Regions from separate parts of the Halomonas sp. R57-5 genome, predicted to be linked through region 3. Evidence: predicted binding sites of a transcription regulator. Region 3 holds the regulator's gene; each other region holds the start of a gene.
The links. Region 3 encodes sigma-54, which starts transcription at its own class of promoters, with help from an activator protein. Its sites were predicted from a motif close to TGGCACNNNNNTTGCTNT; they were not measured.
Positions count from the first base shown of each region.

Region 1: the regulator sigma-54 is predicted to act here: its motif matches at 2,316-2,333, upstream of urtA (urea ABC transporter substrate-binding protein).
Region 2: the regulator sigma-54 is predicted to act here: its motif matches at 5,169-5,186, upstream of glnL (nitrogen regulation protein NR(II)).

Region 1 covers NZ_LN813019.1:279,702-283,757, forward strand. The annotation lists gene HALO_RS01350 (tripartite tricarboxylate transporter TctB family protein) at 1-462, shown strand, start outside; gene HALO_RS01355 (tripartite tricarboxylate transporter permease) at 517-2,019, shown strand; gene urtA (urea ABC transporter substrate-binding protein) at 2,449-3,810, shown strand; gene urtB (urea ABC transporter permease subunit UrtB) at 3,916-4,056, shown strand, end outside.
Region 2 covers NZ_LN813019.1:4,725,933-4,733,149, reverse strand. The annotation lists gene HALO_RS21590 (alpha/beta hydrolase) at 1-521, opposite strand, end outside; gene HALO_RS21585 (acyltransferase family protein) at 674-1,702, shown strand; gene HALO_RS21580 (hypothetical protein) at 1,752-2,375, opposite strand; gene glnA (glutamate--ammonia ligase) at 2,918-4,324, shown strand; gene HALO_RS21570 (DUF4124 domain-containing protein) at 4,444-5,004, shown strand; gene glnL (nitrogen regulation protein NR(II)) at 5,255-6,313, shown strand; gene ntrC (nitrogen regulation protein NR(I)) at 6,310-7,217, shown strand, end outside.
Region 3 covers NZ_LN813019.1:3,188,125-3,195,239, forward strand. The annotation lists gene HALO_RS14730 (KpsF/GutQ family sugar-phosphate isomerase) at 205-1,191, shown strand; gene HALO_RS14735 (KdsC family phosphatase) at 1,245-1,787, shown strand; gene lptC (LPS export ABC transporter periplasmic protein LptC) at 1,788-2,357, shown strand; gene lptA (lipopolysaccharide transport periplasmic protein LptA) at 2,369-2,863, shown strand; gene lptB (LPS export ABC transporter ATP-binding protein) at 2,875-3,624, shown strand; gene HALO_RS14755 (RNA polymerase factor sigma-54) at 3,789-5,201, shown strand; gene hpf (ribosome hibernation-promoting factor, HPF/YfiA family) at 5,300-5,608, shown strand; gene HALO_RS14765 (PTS sugar transporter subunit IIA) at 5,613-6,083, shown strand; gene rapZ (RNase adapter RapZ) at 6,175-7,107, shown strand.

The DNA of each region.
Region 1 (4,056 bases), 2.1 Mb from region 3:
CAGTGGTTAGCACTGGTATTTGCGGTATTCGCTACTGGCTATATCGCGATGGCGTGGCAAATCCCTACTTTCCCCCTGCCGCGTCCGGTCGACTCTGACCTTTTTCCTAAAGTATTAGGCTTCGCGCTACTGATCCTGTCGGTGTTTCTGTTTTTCGAGAAACCTACTCCGATAGCCGGTGCCGATGAGATAGATCATGAGGCCACCCAAGGCCCAAGGCTGTTTACGCCATGGGCGCGGGTCATCGTGACCTCGCTAGCGATTGCCGCCTATGCGTTTTTGCTGGTACCGCTAGGGTTTGTACTCGCTTCAACGCTGCTCTGCGTTGGTCTGACGGCCTACTACGGTTATCGCCGCCATGGGGTCAACCTCGCTACGTCGCTGGGGGTAGTGCTGGCGCTCTACCTGACCATGACGAAGGTGATGGATGTTTACCTGCCCACTGGCGTGCTGCCCTTCTAAACAAAGCCTTGTTAGCAGGTCTTTCCGCTAGCAGTTCTTGAGAGAGTAATTCCCATGGATGCCTTCAATAATTTGATGTACGGCTTTGGCATCGCGCTTGAGCCAATCAATATTGCCTACGTATTTGCCGGCGTATTTGCTGGCACCATTATCGGCATGCTGCCGGGTCTGGGCCCTATCAGTGCACTTGCCTTGATGATTCCTATCACCTTTGCCATGGAGCCTTCATCGGGCTTGATCCTGATGGCCGGGGTTTACTACGGCGCCATCTTTGGTGGCTCCACGTCGTCGATCCTGCTTAACGCCCCTGGCGTGGCGGGTACCGTGGCGACCTCCTTTGACGGCTACCCGATGGCTAAAAAAGGTCAGGCGGGTAAAGCGCTGGCGATTGCCGCCTACGCTTCCTTTATCGGTGGTACCATTTCCGTTATTTTCTTGATGCTGATTGCCCCGCTGCTGTCGAAAGTAGCCGTGAGCTTTGGCCCTTCTGAGTATTTCGCCTTAATGGTGCTGGGCTTAACCGCTGTCGTTTCGCTGTCGGATAAGTCCCTGGTTAAAGGGCTAATTGCCGCCGTGGTGGGGGTGATTATTTCTATTATCGGTATCGACATGCAGACCGGTACTGAGCGCTTTACTTTCGGTTCAGTGCAGTTGCTGGATGGCATCGACTTCCTGGTCGTAGCCCTGGGTATTTTCGCCCTTGCCGAAGTCTTTTACATGCTGCTGCGTGGCGGCGGTGGCAAAGAAATGCCGCGCAATGAGATTGGCTCGCTGAAATTGTCACGTAGCGAAGTGAAAGAAATCGCTGGCCCTATTGGTCGTAGTTCGATATTGGGTTTCTTCACCGGGGTACTGCCAGGCGCGGGCGCGACCATCGGTTCGTTCCTGGGTTACAGCATGGAAAAGCGCATTGCCAAAGATGGTCACACCTTTGGGCAGGGCAATATCAAAGGCGTGGCGGCGCCGGAAGCAGCCAACAACGCTGCCTGTACGGGCTCCTTTGTACCGCTGCTGACGTTGGGTGTGCCGGGTTCAGGCACTACCGCTGTCCTGCTAGGCGCGTTGCTTGTCATGGGGGTTAACCCCGGCCCGATGATGCTAACTGAGCGCCCGGACGTGTTTTGGGGCGTGGTTGCCAGTATGTATATCGGCAATATCTTCCTGCTGGCACTTAACCTGCCGCTGATTCCCTATATCGCTAAAATTCTCGATATGCCTCGCCCATTGCTGCTATCGCTGATTCTGATCTTCTGCATGATCGGTGTTTACGGCATGAGCTTCAGCGTATTTGATCTGCTGCTACTGCTTGGCTTCGGCTTMGTGGGCCTGGGCATGCGCCTGTTTGGCTTCCCCGCGGCGCCGCTGATTCTAGCGCTGATTCTGGGCAACATCATGGAAGAGTCCATGCGCCGCGCACTGCAGATTTCCGGTGGTGACTGGATGACCTTTATCGACAAGCCCATCTCCCTTGGTTTGCTGGTCGTCGCTCTGCTGTCGCTTGGTCTGCCGTTGCTGAAAAAACGTCGTAAGAAAGTCCCACCCGACGTGGCTGTTTAACGCCTCGATTTGAAGGGTGAATAGCGAGGAGCCTTGGTGATGCCAAGGCTCCTTTTTTAACTGCTTTTTAACTGACAACAAAGAGTGAGGTTGTAACTAATAAGTAAGTGTTACGTTACTGATCTGTATTCAAAAAGCTCAAGTACTTAGTTGGTGCACTGTATCTTGTTGGTGCATTGTGAGGGTGCCTTAGCCGCGTTCTTGCGCTTTATTTTGGTGCATTCGGTGAATGTTGAGATTTTCTGATGATTATTAAGTGGCTGATTAAAGAGCTATAAGACAACTTTGTGTCAATCTGGCGCATCCCTTGCAGGTGTTAATGGCTAGTGGACGTATTGGGGASCTAACACAACAACCCCAAGTGCGAAGCCAATCATCAAGCCTCGGTCATAACAAACCKCAGCCATAAGGGGTGCAAGGAGATTAACAATGAACACACTCAAACGCTCGACACACTCCCGCCCATTCCTATCACGTGGCCGTTTCGCGACCGCTTTACTCACCGCTGCCATCATGAGTGCTAGCACCCAGGCCGCCGCCCAGGACGATGACCCGATCAAAGTCGGTATCCTGCACTCTCTCTCCGGCACCATGGCGATTAGTGAGACCGTCCTCAAAGACACCGTCGAAATGCTTATCGAGCAGCAGAACGAAGCCGGTGGTTTGCTGGGCCGTCAGTTAGAGGCCGTGGTGGTCGACCCGGCGTCTAACTGGCCGCTGTTTGCTGAACGCGCCCGGGAGCTACTAGACCAGGAAGAAGTGGACGTTATTTTCGGCAACTGGACGTCGGTTTCGCGTAAATCCGTTCTGCCCGTCGTAGAAGAACTCAACGGCCTGCTGTTCTACCCGGTGCAGTATGAAGGCGAAGAGTCTTCTGAAAACGTCTTCTACACCGGCGCAGCGCCTAACCAGCAGGCGATCCCTGCGGTTGAATACCTTATCAACGAAGTCGGTATCGAGCGCTTTGCGCTGGTGGGTACCGACTATGTCTACCCGCGTACCACCAACCGTATCCTTGAAGCCTTCCTCAAGGACGAACACGGCATCGCGGAAGAGGACATCATGGTTAACTACACGCCGTTCGGTCACTCCGATTGGCAAAACATCGTGGCGGAAATTCGCCGCTTCGGTGAAGAGGMTAAACCGACCGCCGTAATCTCGACGGTTAACGGCGACGCTAACGTGCCGTTCTATACCGAGCTCTCCAACCAGGGTATCGACGCTGCCGATATTCCGGTCATCGCCTTCTCCGTGGGCGAGCAGGAGCTTACCGGTATTGATACCGGGCCGCTGGTAGGCCACTTGGCGGCATGGAACTACTTCATGAGCGTCGATAACGATGACAACTACGACTTTATCGATGCCTGGATTGAGTACACCGGCGACGATATGGCGGTGACCAACGACCCAATGGAAGCGCACTACATTGGTTTCAACATGTGGGCCGAAGCGGTTCGCAAGGCGGGCACGACAGACGTCGATACGGTGAAAGACGCCATTATCGGTGTGACCGTACCTAACCTCTCCGGCGGTTATGCGGCGATGATGCCCAACCACCACATCACCAAGCCGGTGCTGATCGGTGAGATTCAGGACAACGGTCAGTTCGATATCGTTTGGCAGACGCCGTCTACCGTGGCCGGCGACGCCTGGTCTGACTACCTGCCTGGCTCCCGTGACCTGATTGCCGATTGGCGCAAGCCGATGGAGTGCGGCAACTTCAACGTCGTGAACGGCTCGTGCGGTGGCAGCACCGCAGCAGAAGAAGCCGAAGCGGCGCTCGCTGAGTAAAAGCTCCTGTAGTGAGTAATACTGATCCCTCGTCCCTAGGCTGAAGCCCAAGTGGCGAGGGAGCACGCTAACTCCCCCTCTTTAGATAACCAAAGGAAGAACCCCATGAGGCGTTTCCTTTCCTTAGGGCTGCTGTGCCTACTGTTGTTAAGCATCACAGTGACCGCCCAAGCACAAACGAGCTCCACGAATACTGCCGACGATGACGCCGCGCTCGAGTTGTTAGAGGCGCTGGACGTTGAGTCT
Region 2 (7,217 bases), 1.5 Mb from region 3:
GCGGCAAACAGTTCAGGCCGTTCCAGGGCAAAATTGAGCGCGCCGTAGCCGCCAGCGGAGAGCCCTGCCACGCCACGCAAGTGGCGCTCTTGTCCCACACGGTAGGTCGCTTCTATGTGGGGCATTAGGTCGTTAAAAAATGCGCTGCGGGCGGGCTCATTGTGGCCATCCACCCACCAACTGCGGCTGCCGGGCATAACGAACACCGCCGGAGGAATATGCCCGGCGCGAATTAACCTATCTGCCACCTGCTGTAAGTTGCCGCGGGAAACCCAGTCGCGGTCGGTGCCAAACGAGCCGTGCAGCATATAAACGACCGGATAAGCGTCGGTCATTTGGTCGTCATAATGGTCGGGTAAATAAACGCTATAGGGGTAGTCGTACCCAAGCGTGGGTGAGAAAAACTGATGGTGTTCAACCTCGCTGGCTAAACTGTGGCCGCTAAACGTTAGCCAGCCAATAAACGCGGTGAGTAGGGCGTTACATCGGTACGAGAGTAGCGGTAGTTTGGGGATGAACACGTTTCCTCCGGGAATTAAAACTGTTCAATAGGGTCGGACAGCGTGAAGGCCCTCATTGTTCATCATAGCCATATAAGACAGTCAGTTAGCATAGTCATTCATCATCGCCATTCAAAATGCCAGGGTAGGAATAGGTAGCGGCGGGAGGCCCAATGCGGAAAATTGAAGAGATCTATTGGTTACGTGCTTACGGCTGTATAGCCGTTTTTTTGTTTCACTTATTAGATCACGTCAATCAACGCCTCGATAACGTTGCCACCGATTTGATGCGCATACCGCTGGTTTTGGGTACGCCGATTTTCCTGTTTATTGCGGTCTTTGTATTTGCCGTTCGCTACGACAAGGCCGTGCCGGAAGGTTTTCTAGCCCAGCGCGTTAAGTATGTGATGGTGCCGTACTTTGTGTATGGCTTTATCTATTCGACGGCTGAATGGGTAAGGCTGCAGGCCTCAGATGAGCCGGTGGGGTTTGTGGCCAATACCATTGAGTATTATGTCTACGCGGGCTGGCATGGCTATTTTTTGATCATCGCGATGCAGTTTTATGTGGCTTATTGGTTGTTTACCCGTTGGCAGCTGTGGCGCTTGAACCCGGTGCCGTGGCTGTGGGGCGCCTGTGTGATCAGCATGGCGTATTGGGGGCTGGCTTACTGGTTTGACGTTGACCTGCCCGGTTATCTGCTCTGGATTGCTCCACTGGGCTGGATCTATGTGTTTTTTCTTGCTCTGGTGCTGGTGCGCTACTACCCGCTAGCCCCTGAGAGCGTTATGTTGGCGCGGCCTGTCTGGATGCAACAAATGGCCCGCCCGTTCTGGTTAGCGCTAATGGTGGCACTGATTATTGCTGCGACCTTCGCTGGCTGGCTGGCCTTCTCTTCCAAAGAGGTATGGGTAATTCCTTTCTTCGTGCTGTTTACGCTGTGCGCCATGCGCTACTTGGCCAGGCGTCCTGCGCCTTTATGGGTGCGCCACATCAATGCGTATTCGTTCGGTATTTACTTGGCGCACCCTATGTTCTTTGTGCTCACCGATCTGGCGATTGAGCCTTTGTCGTTACCGGTTGGGGTGTATGCGCTGGTGCTCATAGTGGTGGGCGCAGTGGGGTCTGTGGGCCTTAATAAGCTGGCCAATACCACCACACTCGGCGCCATGCTATTTGGTAAGCAGTTGAAGGTCAGCTAGGCAGCAGCAAAAAAAGCAGTGACGGTAAGAGATAGTGATAGGGCCCGTGTCAAGGGCGCGTAGTGCAAGCCGCACCGGGCGGGGTAGGTAGCGAACAATCGTCTGGATCATCCATTTGGCTAAGCAGGTGGCCGCTGTAGGTTTTCAAGCGGGTGGGGCAGGCGTGTAAGCGCTGCAAAAAATCGACTATCGTGCTGTCATCGCCCAACTCAGGGTCAAACCCACCCAAGCGTTCAAGCCAGACGCGCCTAACGGCGATGTAGGGCGGCAAAATTAACGCACTTGCCAACAGGCGCCGCAGAATGCGTTCCGACAGCGATGGCCGGGTGAGGCCGATAATTAACGCGTCCAGGGTGTAAGTGTTGAGCTGTGGATAGAGCGCGCCCCAAAGTGCGGCAGGCAGCGGTTTTTTTTGCAGCGCAATGATGAGCCATTCGGCTTGACTGGCAAACGCGGCTTTATTAAGGCGAGCCCCTAGCGTTCGCGTTGGGGTAATCAGCGAGTGGGTGTGGTAGCGCTGTTCAATAGCACTCAGGCGCGCTTGAGCTTGAGTGGCTGTCACTAAAATGGGCAGCAAGTGGTCGGCAACACCTGACTCACGTATGGATTTTAAATGGCGTGGCAACATCTCACCCGTCACCATGGCATCAACGATAAAGCAGACCGATCCCATTTGCCGACTCCAATTGTGAGCTAATCTATCAATTTGTAATTTATTGTAGTATCTGGTTTATTTGGGTAGCAAGTAAAAAAACTTGCGAGCTAAAAAAGAGGGTTCAGTATATTTAGTGCTCTTTAATGGCGCATAAAGCATTATTTTTGTTCTATTTTGGTGCATTGAGGGGTTTTTAGCTGGCTTGAGACACCTTGTTTAGCCGTTATGCGTCATCAAGAGGCATTTAGCTTTATTTTTTATGATATACAAAACAATCATTTATTGTTTTTTTACGCCATATTGGTGCAGTGTTGGCATGAAATGTGCTTTGACTGTGTAGTAAGTTTTGAAGCGGCTAGTGGCCGTAGGCATAAGCCCTGCGGCATGCTAAAACGATAGCCGGTCTGAAATGCTCGCTGAGCGATTTGTTAAAAATGTCAGGCAAACGTTGAGCGAACAAGAATGACAAACGTGCGGTTTAGCACGTAGTTTGTCGAACAACACTTTTATCGGTAGCTTACTGTCGTTAGCTTTAAGCCACGCTCATACCGGAGGACACTATGTCAGCCAAGACCCTCGCGCTAATTGAAGAACATGATGTTAAATGGGTAGACCTGCGTTTTACCGACACTCGCGGTAAAGAGCAGCACGTTACCGTGCCTGCTCGCGATGTGGACGAAGAATTCTTCGAGAATGGCCAAATGTTTGATGGCTCTTCTATTGAAGGCTGGAAGGGCATCAACGAATCCGACATGATTCTGCGCCCGGAAGATGGTACTGGTTACCTGGACCCCTTCACTGAAGATGCCACGCTGGTTCTACGCTGCGACATCATCGAGCCGGCCACCATGCAGGGCTACGACCGTGACCCGCGCTCCATTGCTAAGCGTGCAGAGGCTTACCTTCAGTCTACTGGCCTGGGCGACACCGCTTTCTTTGGTCCTGAGCCTGAATTCTTCATCTTTGACGAAGTGCACTGGAAGTCTGATATCCAGGGCTCCATGTATAAAATCACTTCCGACGAAGGCGCTTGGGCAACCGACAGTGTCGTTGAAGGCGGCAACCTGGGGCACCGTCCGCGCGTTAAAGGCGGCTACTTCCCGGTTCCCCCGGTGGATAGCTTCCACGATATTCGTGGTGCCATGTGTAACACCCTGGAAGCGATTGGTCAGACCGTGGAAGTTCACCACCACGAAGTTTCCAACGCAGGTCAGAACGAAATTGGCGTGAAATTCAACACGCTGGTGAAGAAAGCTGACGAAGTGCAGGAAATGAAATACGTGATCCACAACGTGGCCCACGCGTATGGCAAAACCGCCACCTTTATGCCGAAGCCGCTGGTAGGTGACAACGGTTCAGGTATGCACGTGCACCAGTCGTTCTGGAAAGGCGGTGAGAACCAGTTCGCCGGTGACGAGTATGCTGGTCTGTCTGAAATGGCGCTGTTCTACATTGGCGGTATCATCAAGCACGCTCGTGCTCTGAACGCCTTTACTAACGCGTCTACCAACTCGTACAAGCGTCTGGTACCTGGTTTTGAAGCCCCGGTAATGCTGGCTTACAGCGCCCGCAACCGTTCTGCTTCAATCCGCATTCCTTACACCGCTAGCCCGAAAGGTAAGCGTGTAGAAGCACGTTTCCCTGACCCGACCGCTAACCCCTACCTGGCGTTCTCTGCCATGTTGATGGCGGGTATCGACGGCATCAAAAACAAGATCCATCCTGGCGATGCCATGGACAAAAACCTGTACGACCTGCCGCCAGAAGAAGGCAAGTCAGTACCGACCGTGGCGCATAGCCTGGATCAAGCACTGGAAGCACTCGACGCTGACCGTGCGTTCTTGACCGAAGGTGGCGTGTTCACCGACGAGATGATCGATGCCTACATCGAACTCAAAATGGAAGAAGTTGAGCGTATTCGCATGACTACGCACCCGATTGAGTTTGATATGTACTACAGCTGCTAATCAGCGTTTTTAACCCCTGGCTGTTTATCAGCCAGGCGGCGGAAACGGTGATTATTAATAGAACCTCGCTTCGGCGGGGTTTTTTATTATTGGGGCTTATAAGCAGTGCAAGGGGTGCGATGAGTAGGATCAATACAGTCGCGATGCGCGGCGTGCTGGTGACTCTTTTGGGCGCGACGCTTGCTGGCGCAGCCGTTTTGGCATTCGGGCAGACGGTATATCGAGTTACCGATGAGGACGGCAACGTGACCTTTACCGATGACCCTGGTCGCGGTGGTGAGGCCTTAGAGTTGTCGCCGTTGCCAAGCCTGCCGCCTGCATTAAGCGCGGCGCTCGTCAATTCTGGCACGAATGCGGCCCCATCAGCGCCACAGCGGCCGCGGGACAAGCCGGGGCAGCCCTTTATGCCTTATGACCATTTCTCGATTGCCCTGCCCCAGCAAGGCGCACGGGTGGAAGGTGGCATGACGGCGGTGGAGGTGGCCCTTGCGCCTCCGCTGCGCGACGATCACCAGGTGCGGCTGCTAGTGAATGGCGACATCAGCCAGTCCGCGCTGCACAGCGATGTCTTCTGGCTAACGGGGCTTCCACCGGGGCGCCACGAGCTTCAGGCAGAGCTACTGGATAGTCGTCAGCGTTTGCAGCACCGTTCGGCAGCCGTGACGATTACGGTTCCTTAAAAGCGTTTATACGTAAAGCTCGCGACTAAGCATTCCCTTCCGACGCGTGCGTGCACTAAAGTGGTGCGTGGGTAGGTGCATTTGCCGTCGTGGGTGCGCTAAAACGATTCGCCCGCGCTCCTTACGATGCCCGCAAGCCGTGCAAATGGGCATAAGTGCGTAATTGGCGCGCTTTTTGCAGTTCCCTCATTGATCATCCACCTGTAGGTCTGTATCGGCGATGGAAGACGCGATTTTTCAGGACACCACCATGCATCAGCGTTTGCTTGAACATCTCACCACGGCGGTATTGCTGCTAGATGGCGAGCTGCGTGTGCGCTGGATGAACCCTGCCGCTGAAGCGTTGTTAGCGGTCAGTCTTAGCCGTGTTCACGGGATCAGCCTGGACACGCTGCTCGGCGGGGATGAAAGCATTGACGATGTATTGGCCAAGGCCCGGGATGCCTTTCACCCTTATACCCAGCGTGAAGCGCGCATTACCCCGCTGAACAGTGAACCGCTCACGGTTGACTACACGGTCACGCCGTTATCCGACGATGAGCTGCTGTTGGAAGTGGAGCCGCGGGATAGGTTGATGCAGATTTCCCGGGAAGAGGCGCTCACTACCCGTCAGGAGACGATCAAGGTGCTTGCCCGCGGGCTTGCCCATGAAGTCAAAAATCCCCTGGGCGGCATCCGCGGTGCGGCGCAGCTATTAGAGCGGGATCTAGACGACCCGGCGCTGCGCGAATATACCCATATCATTGTGGAAGAGGTGGATAGGCTGCGCGATTTGGTCGACTCCATGCTCGGCCCTAACCGTATTCTTAAGCACGAGCCGGTCAATATTCACAAAGKGCTAGAACGGGTACGGGCGCTGCTGATTGCCGAGCACCCTTGCGTGACGATCAGCCGTGATTACGACCCCAGCCTGCCCGACCTTTCCGGCGATGAGTCACAAATGATTCAGGCGGTGCTCAATGTGGCCCGCAACGCGGTACAGGCCATGAGCGATGCGCAAACGTCTGAACCTACGCTAATACTACGCACCCGCGCCCGTCGCCAATTTACCCTCGGTGCGGAGCGTCACCGGCTGGTCAGTGAAGTCGCGGTGATCGATAACGGGCCCGGCATTCCCGTTGCGCTGCAGGAAACGCTGTTTTACCCCATGGTGTCGGGGCGCGCGGAAGGCAGCGGTCTTGGGCTCTCTATCGCCCAGTCGATTTTGCACCAGCATCAAGGATTGATCGAATGCGACTCACGTCCTGGACACACCGAATTTCGTTTATTGATTCCCATGGTTATTAATTTCACCGGAGAAGCGTCATGACTGAGGCTGCACGTAATGATGTTGCGCGGGTGGTCATTGTCGATGATGACCGCGCTATCCGCTGGGTGCTAGAGCGCGCATTAGCGCAACCCGACCTGGACGTTGAGTGTATTGAACGCGCCGACGTTGCCCTGACGCGTTTGCTGGAAAGCCCCCCAGACGTGCTGGTCACCGATATCCGTATGCCGGGTATCGATGGGCTTGATCTGATGGCGCGCGTGCGCGAGGCGCATCCCGACCTGCCGGTGATCGTGATGACTGCGCACTCCGACCTGGACAGCGCCGTGGCCTCTTACCAGGGTGGGGCCTTTGAGTACCTACCCAAGCCGTTTGACGTTGACGAGGCCCTGGCACTGGTGCGCCGCGCCGTGGCCCACGCCCGTGAACGCCAGCGTCCGGTCACCGTGCCGGAAGGCTTGAACGCCGAAATTATCGGCGAAGCGCCGGCAATGCAGGAGGTGTTTCGCGCGATTGGTCGCCTTTCCCACTCTCACATCACGGTGTTGATTAACGGCGAGTCGGGTACCGGTAAAGAGCGCGTTGCCCAGGCGCTTCACCAGCATAGCCCGCGGGCGGGTAAGCCCTTTATCGCGCTCAATATGGCGGCCATTCCCCGCGATTTGATTGAGTCTGAGCTGTTTGGTCACGAGAAAGGCGCCTTTACGGGGGCGGCCCAGCAGCGCCAGGGGCGCTTTGAGCAGGCCAATGGCGGCACGCTGTTTTTAGATGAAATTGGCGATATGCCGTCTGAAACCCAAACGCGCTTACTGCGTGTATTGGCCGATGGCGAGTTCTATCGCGTTGGTGGGCATACGCCGGTCAAAGTGGACGTACGTATCATCGCCGCTACCCACCAAAATCTAGAAGTGCTGGTGGATGACGGTCGCTTTCGGGAGGATCTGTT
Region 3 (7,115 bases):
TACTATAACGCCACAAAACATTACGGCGCGAGCGGGCCTTCCTGTTGATTAATAACATCACTGGTGAGCTAATCCCTAGACTAGGCCAGCTTACCGCTCAAGCCACCAGGGATAACGAGCGCAATTACTGCCTATAAGCGGTGTCGAGATGTTATTCTTGGCGGTTACCACTTTTTATATTTTCAATCGTTAAGAGAAAACGCTATGCGCCAGCCTCTCGCTTCATCCAGCCTATTACGCGAAAGCGCACTGCGTACGCTGCAAATTGAGCAGGCAGCGATTGGCGGTCTCCAGGCTAAACTAGACGAAAGCTTTGACCGCGCCTGCGAATTAATCCTCGCCTGCCAAGGGCGGGTGGTGGTGACTGGCATGGGCAAGTCGGGGCATATTGCTGGCAAGCTGGCAGCAACGCTTGCCAGCACGGGCACACCGGCCTTTTTCGTTCACCCCGGTGAAGCCAGTCATGGCGATTTGGGCATGATCACCCGCGCTGATGTAGTACTGGCGCTCTCTAACTCGGGTGAAACGGCCGAAGTCACCGCCCTACTGCCGCTGCTTAAACGCTTGGGTACGCCACTGGTCAGCATGACGGGGCGTCCCCACTCGACGCTTGCCAAACACGCTGATGCACATCTTAACAGCGGCGTTGAGCGCGAAGCGTGCCCGCTCGATCTGGCCCCTACCAGCTCCACTACCGCCGCTCTCGCCCTAGGCGATGCACTGGCGGTGGCGTTACTGGAAGCCCGTGGATTTACCGCTGAAGATTTTGCCCTTTCCCACCCGGGTGGCAGTTTAGGCAAACGCCTGCTACTGCGCGTTAGAGACCTGATGCACGACGGCTCGCGCCTGCCCCAGGTCGCGCTGGGCAGCCCGCTGCGCGATGCGTTATTGGAGATTACCCGGCAAGGGCTTGGCTTTACCTGTGTGGTGGATAGCGATGGACGCCTCGCCGGAGTCTACACCGATGGCGACTTGCGCCGTACGCTGGATCAGTTTCACAACCTGCGCGATGTCCGCGTTGACGACGTTATGACCCGGCCAGGCAAACGCATCGGCCCCGACATCCTGGCGGCCGAAGCGGTACGCATTATGGAAGAGAGCCGGATTACCGCGCTAGCGGTGGTGGATGAACAACAGCGCCCTATTGGGGCTCTACATATGCACGACCTGCTCGCTAGCGGCGTTATTTAACCCATCACCGTTCTACGCCGACTGGTTTTAAAAATGACTGATATGGAGGCTCTATGACCCTACCTGCTGCGCTACTTGATCGACTCCGCCGCGTACGCCTATTGGCGCTGGATGTTGACGGCGTACTCACCGATGGCCGCCTCTACTTTCAGGCCGATGGAATCGAAATCAAAGCCTTCCATACCCAGGATGGCCATGGGCTAAAACTTCTCAAACGCGTGGGCGTGCATGTTGCGCTGATTACCGGCCGCGATTCACCTATGGTAAGTCAACGCGCTGCCGCTCTGGGTATCGACCATGTCCATCAAGGCTGTGAGGACAAACTGGCGACCCTGCGCGGGCTCTGCCAGCGCCTTGATATCGAGCTGGAGCAAGTGGCCTATTGCGGCGACGACCTGCCCGATCTAGCGGCGATTAAGCGCTGCGGCGTCGGCATTACGGTTCCTAACGCGCCGGATTATATGCACACCCACGCTGACTGGACCACCGAACGTCTGGGTGGCCACGGCGCCGTGCGTGAAATTTGCGACACGCTGCTTGAATCTCAAGGGCACTGGGGCGCGGTGCTTGACACCTATCTGCACGGTCGACCATAAATGTTGAAACGGCTTAACCTACGCCTCTGGCTCGGCGGGCTTGTTATCGCGCTAGGCGCGCTGTTGGTGTGGCTTGACCCAGGCGGGCCTCAAGATACCGCTATCGACCCTGAAGCACAGGCTCAGGAGCCAGGCCACGTACTCGAAAACGCTGAAATTACCCTGTTTGGTGATAACGGCAAGGTGTTGCAGTCGCTAAAAACGCCGCGCCTAATTCATACCCCTCAGCGAAGCGAAACCTGGACCGAAGAGCCCGAAGCCGTACTATACGACAGCGAAAACCGTCAGTGGCTGGCCAGCGCCGATGTCGGCACGCTCAATACCGCTACCCAAGCCCTGCTGCTGTCAGGTTCAGCTCGCCTGGTCGCGCCGGATGAAGGCTGGCAGCTAGACACCGAGCTATTGCATTATGATGGCCTAACTCAGCATGCCTGGAGTGAAACACCGGTAATGCTGCAGCAACCGCCCCAGCAAATGAGTGCCTCACGCATGGATGTGTGGCTTAACAATAGCCAGGTTCGGCTAACTGATAATGTGCGCGGCACGCACCCCCCGGCCACGCAACGCTAATAGGAATTGTCATGAAAGCACTTATTTACACAGCCCTTTTTGCGCTCGCGATGCCGCTACTGGCACTGGCCCAAACCTCACAACAGGCTCCGGTGGAAGTCGAAGCCGACCGTTTAGATCTCGACCAACGGGCGGGCACCGCCGTTTATACCGGGAATGTGGATATTCGTCAGGGCGAGATGCAGCTGCGCGGCGAGCGGGTAGAGATCGAACGCAACGCGGCTGGCGAACTCTCGACGGCAACAGCCACCGGCGAGCGCGCCTACCTGCGCCATCAAGCCGAAGGGCAAGATGGCCCGACGGAAGGTTGGGCGCGACGGATTATTTACCACGTCGCCGAGCGCCGCGTAGAGCTAATCGACCAAGCCGAACTGATCCAACAAGAAGATACCTTTAGCGGTGGGCGCCTTGAGTATTTTATTGACCGCGAAGTGATTCAAGCGCGCTCTGACGTTGACGGCAGTGAGCCCCAGCGCATTCGTATGACTATTCAGCCTGAACAATAGGGAGCCAAGCTGTGGCAACTGCTGACACTGCGCCGATCAAAACCCTGTATGCCCACCACCTGGCGAAAAGCTACAAGCGCCGCCGAGTGGTCAAAGACATCAATTTAGAGATCTCCCAAGGCAGCATTGTTGGCCTACTGGGCCCCAACGGCGCAGGTAAAACCACCTCGTTCTACATGATTGTCGGGCTGGTGAAATCCGATGCTGGCAAGGTCGGAATCGATGCGGTGGATTTAACCCGTGCGCCGATGCACGAGCGCGCAGCGGCGGGTATTGGCTACCTCCCCCAAGAGGCGTCTATTTTTCGCAAACTATCGGTTGCCGATAACATTATGGCGATACTCGAGACGCGCAAAGAACTTGACCGCACAGGACGCGAACAGCGCCTGGAAGCGCTACTCGAAGACTTTCATATCACCCACATCCGCGACAACCTTGGCATGAGCCTTTCGGGCGGTGAGCGCAGGCGTGTAGAAATTGCCCGCTCGCTGGCCACTGACCCTGCCTTTATTTTACTGGATGAGCCCTTTGCTGGCGTCGACCCTATTTCGGTAGGCGAGATCAAAACCATCATTCGTGCGCTGAAGCAACGTCATATTGGCGTACTGATCACCGATCACAACGTGCGTGAAACCCTCGATATTTGCGATATCGCCTATATCGTTGGTGATGGGCAAATCATTGCCAGCGGTTCACCCAGTGCCATTCTCGATAATCAGAAGGTCAGAGACGTATATCTGGGTGCTGATTTTCGCCTTTAAACTGATCAGCTATGCCTACAATCACCGCCTGCCCATAAACCTATTTTTTGGTTCTGTAAATAGCGCTCTGCAACAACTTTACTACCAATGGCATGCTTATTGCACTTGCACCAGACACTCACTCGCACTAGGGTGGAGCATTCTGATTAACGAGTGGTTCTCAGATGGTCATGAAAGCTTCTCTCCAACTGCGTATCGGCACACAGCTGACCATGACGCCCCAGTTGCAACAGGCGATTGCGCTGTTGCAACTCTCGACGCTGGACCTTCGTCAAGAAATTCAGCAGGCCCTAGATGCCAATCCCATGCTGGAGCAGGAAGATGAATTTGGTGAGCAGGCTGTCAGCGAGCCTAAGGAAGAAGAGTGGTCAGAGGGCATCCCCACTGAACTCTCAGTAGATAGCGACTGGTCAGATACCTATCAAGATATGGGTAGCCAGGGCGGCAGCAGCGAAGGCCCTGATTTTGAGCGTCAGGCAGCCGGGCAGAGCCTGCATGGGCACCTACTATGGCAGCTTGCCATGACCGACTTTAGCGCCCGCGAACAGCTTGTCGCAGAGAGCTTAATCGACGCGCTCGACGCCAACGGCTACTTAACCCAGCCGCTTAACGATATTCGTGAGGGCCTGCGTGCCCAGGGCATTGACGGGCTTAGCCAACGCGAGGTAGAAACCATTCTGCTCAAACTCCAGCAGTTTGAGCCAACCGGTATCTTTGCCCGCGACCTGCGTGAATGCCTGATGCTGCAGCTCGCCGCCCTGCCCGATGATACGCCGCTACTGGTTCCCGCCCGCCGCCTAGTGCGGCAGTTCCTCGAAGCGCTTGGTAAGGATGACATGCGCCTGCTAAAGCGCCGCCTGGGGCTCGATGACCAACAGCTGGCCGATGTTATCCTACTTATTCGCAGCCTCGACCCCCGCCCAGGCAGCGCCTACGGCGACACCGATGACAGCTATGTAACCCCCGACCTGGTCGTCCGCCACGACCACGAAGGCTGGCATTTAGAACTCAACCCAGAGGCCCTGCCACGGCTGCGCATTCAGCCCGACTACGCCAGTTTGATTAAGCGTGCGGACAAAAGCGATGACAACCAGTTTCTCAAAGAGCACCTACAGGAAGCGCGCTGGCTGATTAAGAGCCTCTCGAGCCGTAACGATACGCTGCTACGCGTGGGGCGCGAAATCATCACCCGCCAGATTGGCTTTTTAGAGCACGGCGAAGAAGCCATGAAACCGCTGATACTGGCCGATATTGCCGAAGCTGTGGAGATGCACGAATCGACGATTTCACGGGTCACGACGCAAAAATATATCCATACCCCCCGGGGCGTGTTCGAGCTCAAGTACTTTTTCTCAAGTCAGGTGAGCGGTCAAGATGGCGACAGTCACTCCAGCACCGCCATCCGCGCGCGACTCAAGAAATTGATTCAAGAGGAGCCACCCGGCAAGCCGCTCTCAGACAGCCGCCTAGTCACGCTATTAGGCGAAGGAGGGATTCAAGTAGCGCGGCGTACGGTGGCTAAATATCGCGAGGCCATGGGCATTCCTTCCTCCAGTGAGCGACGTCGTTTACGCTAGGTTCTGTCGACGTTGCAGCGAATCTCTCGACAAGGGCTTTGCAACGCGGCAAAAAGGGTTACAATCGAAGTACAGTCCGATGGATAAGGAGCACGTCAATGCAAGTAAATATCACTGGTCATCACGTAGAACTGACTGACGCCTTGCGTGACTATGTCAACGAAAAGCTTGAGCGTGTAGAGCGCCATTACGACAATATAACCACGGTGCAAGTCACCTTATCAGTGGAGAAAGAGCGCCAGCAGGCCGCTTGTACGCTGCACGCCGCAGGTGCTGACTTACATGCGGAAGCCCTCGACAGTGATATGTACGCCGCTATCGACGCCCTAGCGGATAAAATCGACCGTCAACTCGTTAAACACAAGGAAAAAGCACAAGCTCGCGCCCAAGGCGCAGGTGTGCGTTAATTCAATGACGTTGGAAACCATACTCCCCCCGGAGCGCGTTCTTTTTGACGTACCCGGGGGCAGCAAAAAAAGGGTGCTGGAGTTTTACAGCACCTTTATCGCGCAAAATATCCCCAGCCTGGACAGCCAAGAAGTGTTTAGCCGTCTAATCGGCCGCGAGCGCTTAGGCAGTACCGGTATCGGTAACGGCGTGGCTATTCCCCATGCGCGCAGCCCCCACTGCACCGCCCCTATCGCTGGTTTTTTAAAACTCTCAGAAGCGATTGATTTTGACGCTATCGACGGAGACCCGGTAGATCTGGTGTTTGTCCTGCTGGTACCTGAAGAAGCAGATGACACACACCTCTCTCTGCTCGGCCAAGTAGCGACCATCATGAATGATGCGGATACACGCCAGCAGCTGCGTAAAGCAGCCAGTCAGCGCGAGCTACTTGAGCTGATTACCGCCAAAATTCGTGAGCAATCCGCGGCCTAACGGTCTTCAAACCTGTTTTAAGGTTCGTTACGGCAGGTAATGTTTCGCTCACCACCCTCAACGCAGCTTGACCAAAGCAAAGAGAGACTCTATGCAACTGGTGATCATTAGCGGCCGCTCCGGGTCAGGCAAATCTATCGCTCTACAGGCGCTGGAGGACCTTGGCTATTATGCGATTGATAACCTCCCCGCTATGCTGCTGGGCTCGTTGGTGGACGAATTACGCGACCAGGGTGACCGCGCTCACTTGGCGGTCAGTATCGATGCCCGTAATTTGCCGGGAGCGCTGGAGCGCCTACCGTCTTTGTTAGAAGAGTTGCGCCAGCGTAAAATCGATTTTCAAGTTATTTACTTGACCACCGATGCCCGTATCCTGCTTGAGCGTTACTCCGCTACCCGGCGACGCCATCCGCTGACTCGGGATAGCGAGATGACCCTGGAAGAGGCGATCAATAAAGAAGAGGAGACGCTGGAGGATATTCGCGATCTAGCCGATCTATTGATCGATACATCTCGCTTATCGGTACACGATTTGCGCCGTCGCATTACCGACCAGGTAGCGCACCAGCGCCGCGATAAGCTAACGCTGACCCTTGAGTCGTTTGGTTATAAACGCGGCGTGCCGTTAGACGCTGATTTGGTCTTCGACGTGCGCTGTCTGCCGAACCCTTACTGGGACCCAACGCTACGCCAGTTCACCGGCCGCGACGCTGAGATTGTGGCTTTTTTGAGCGGCTATCCCATTGTTGACGCCATGAGCGACGACATTCTGGCTTGGCTAGAGCGTTGGCTACCCGCTTACCAGAATAGCCAACGCAGCTACATGACTATCGCGATTGGCTGCACCGGTGGCCAACACCGCTCGGTCTATATGGTCGAGAAGCTGGCAGAAAGGCTGGCCACCAGCATGGGCGACGTTCAATTACGCCACCGTGAGCTGGGGCTGCACTACACCTTAAGCGATCAGTCGGCGGCCCCTCTCCTCAGCGCTACTCCAAACAACGAGCGAGAAGAGACTTCTTAAGAGCGCCT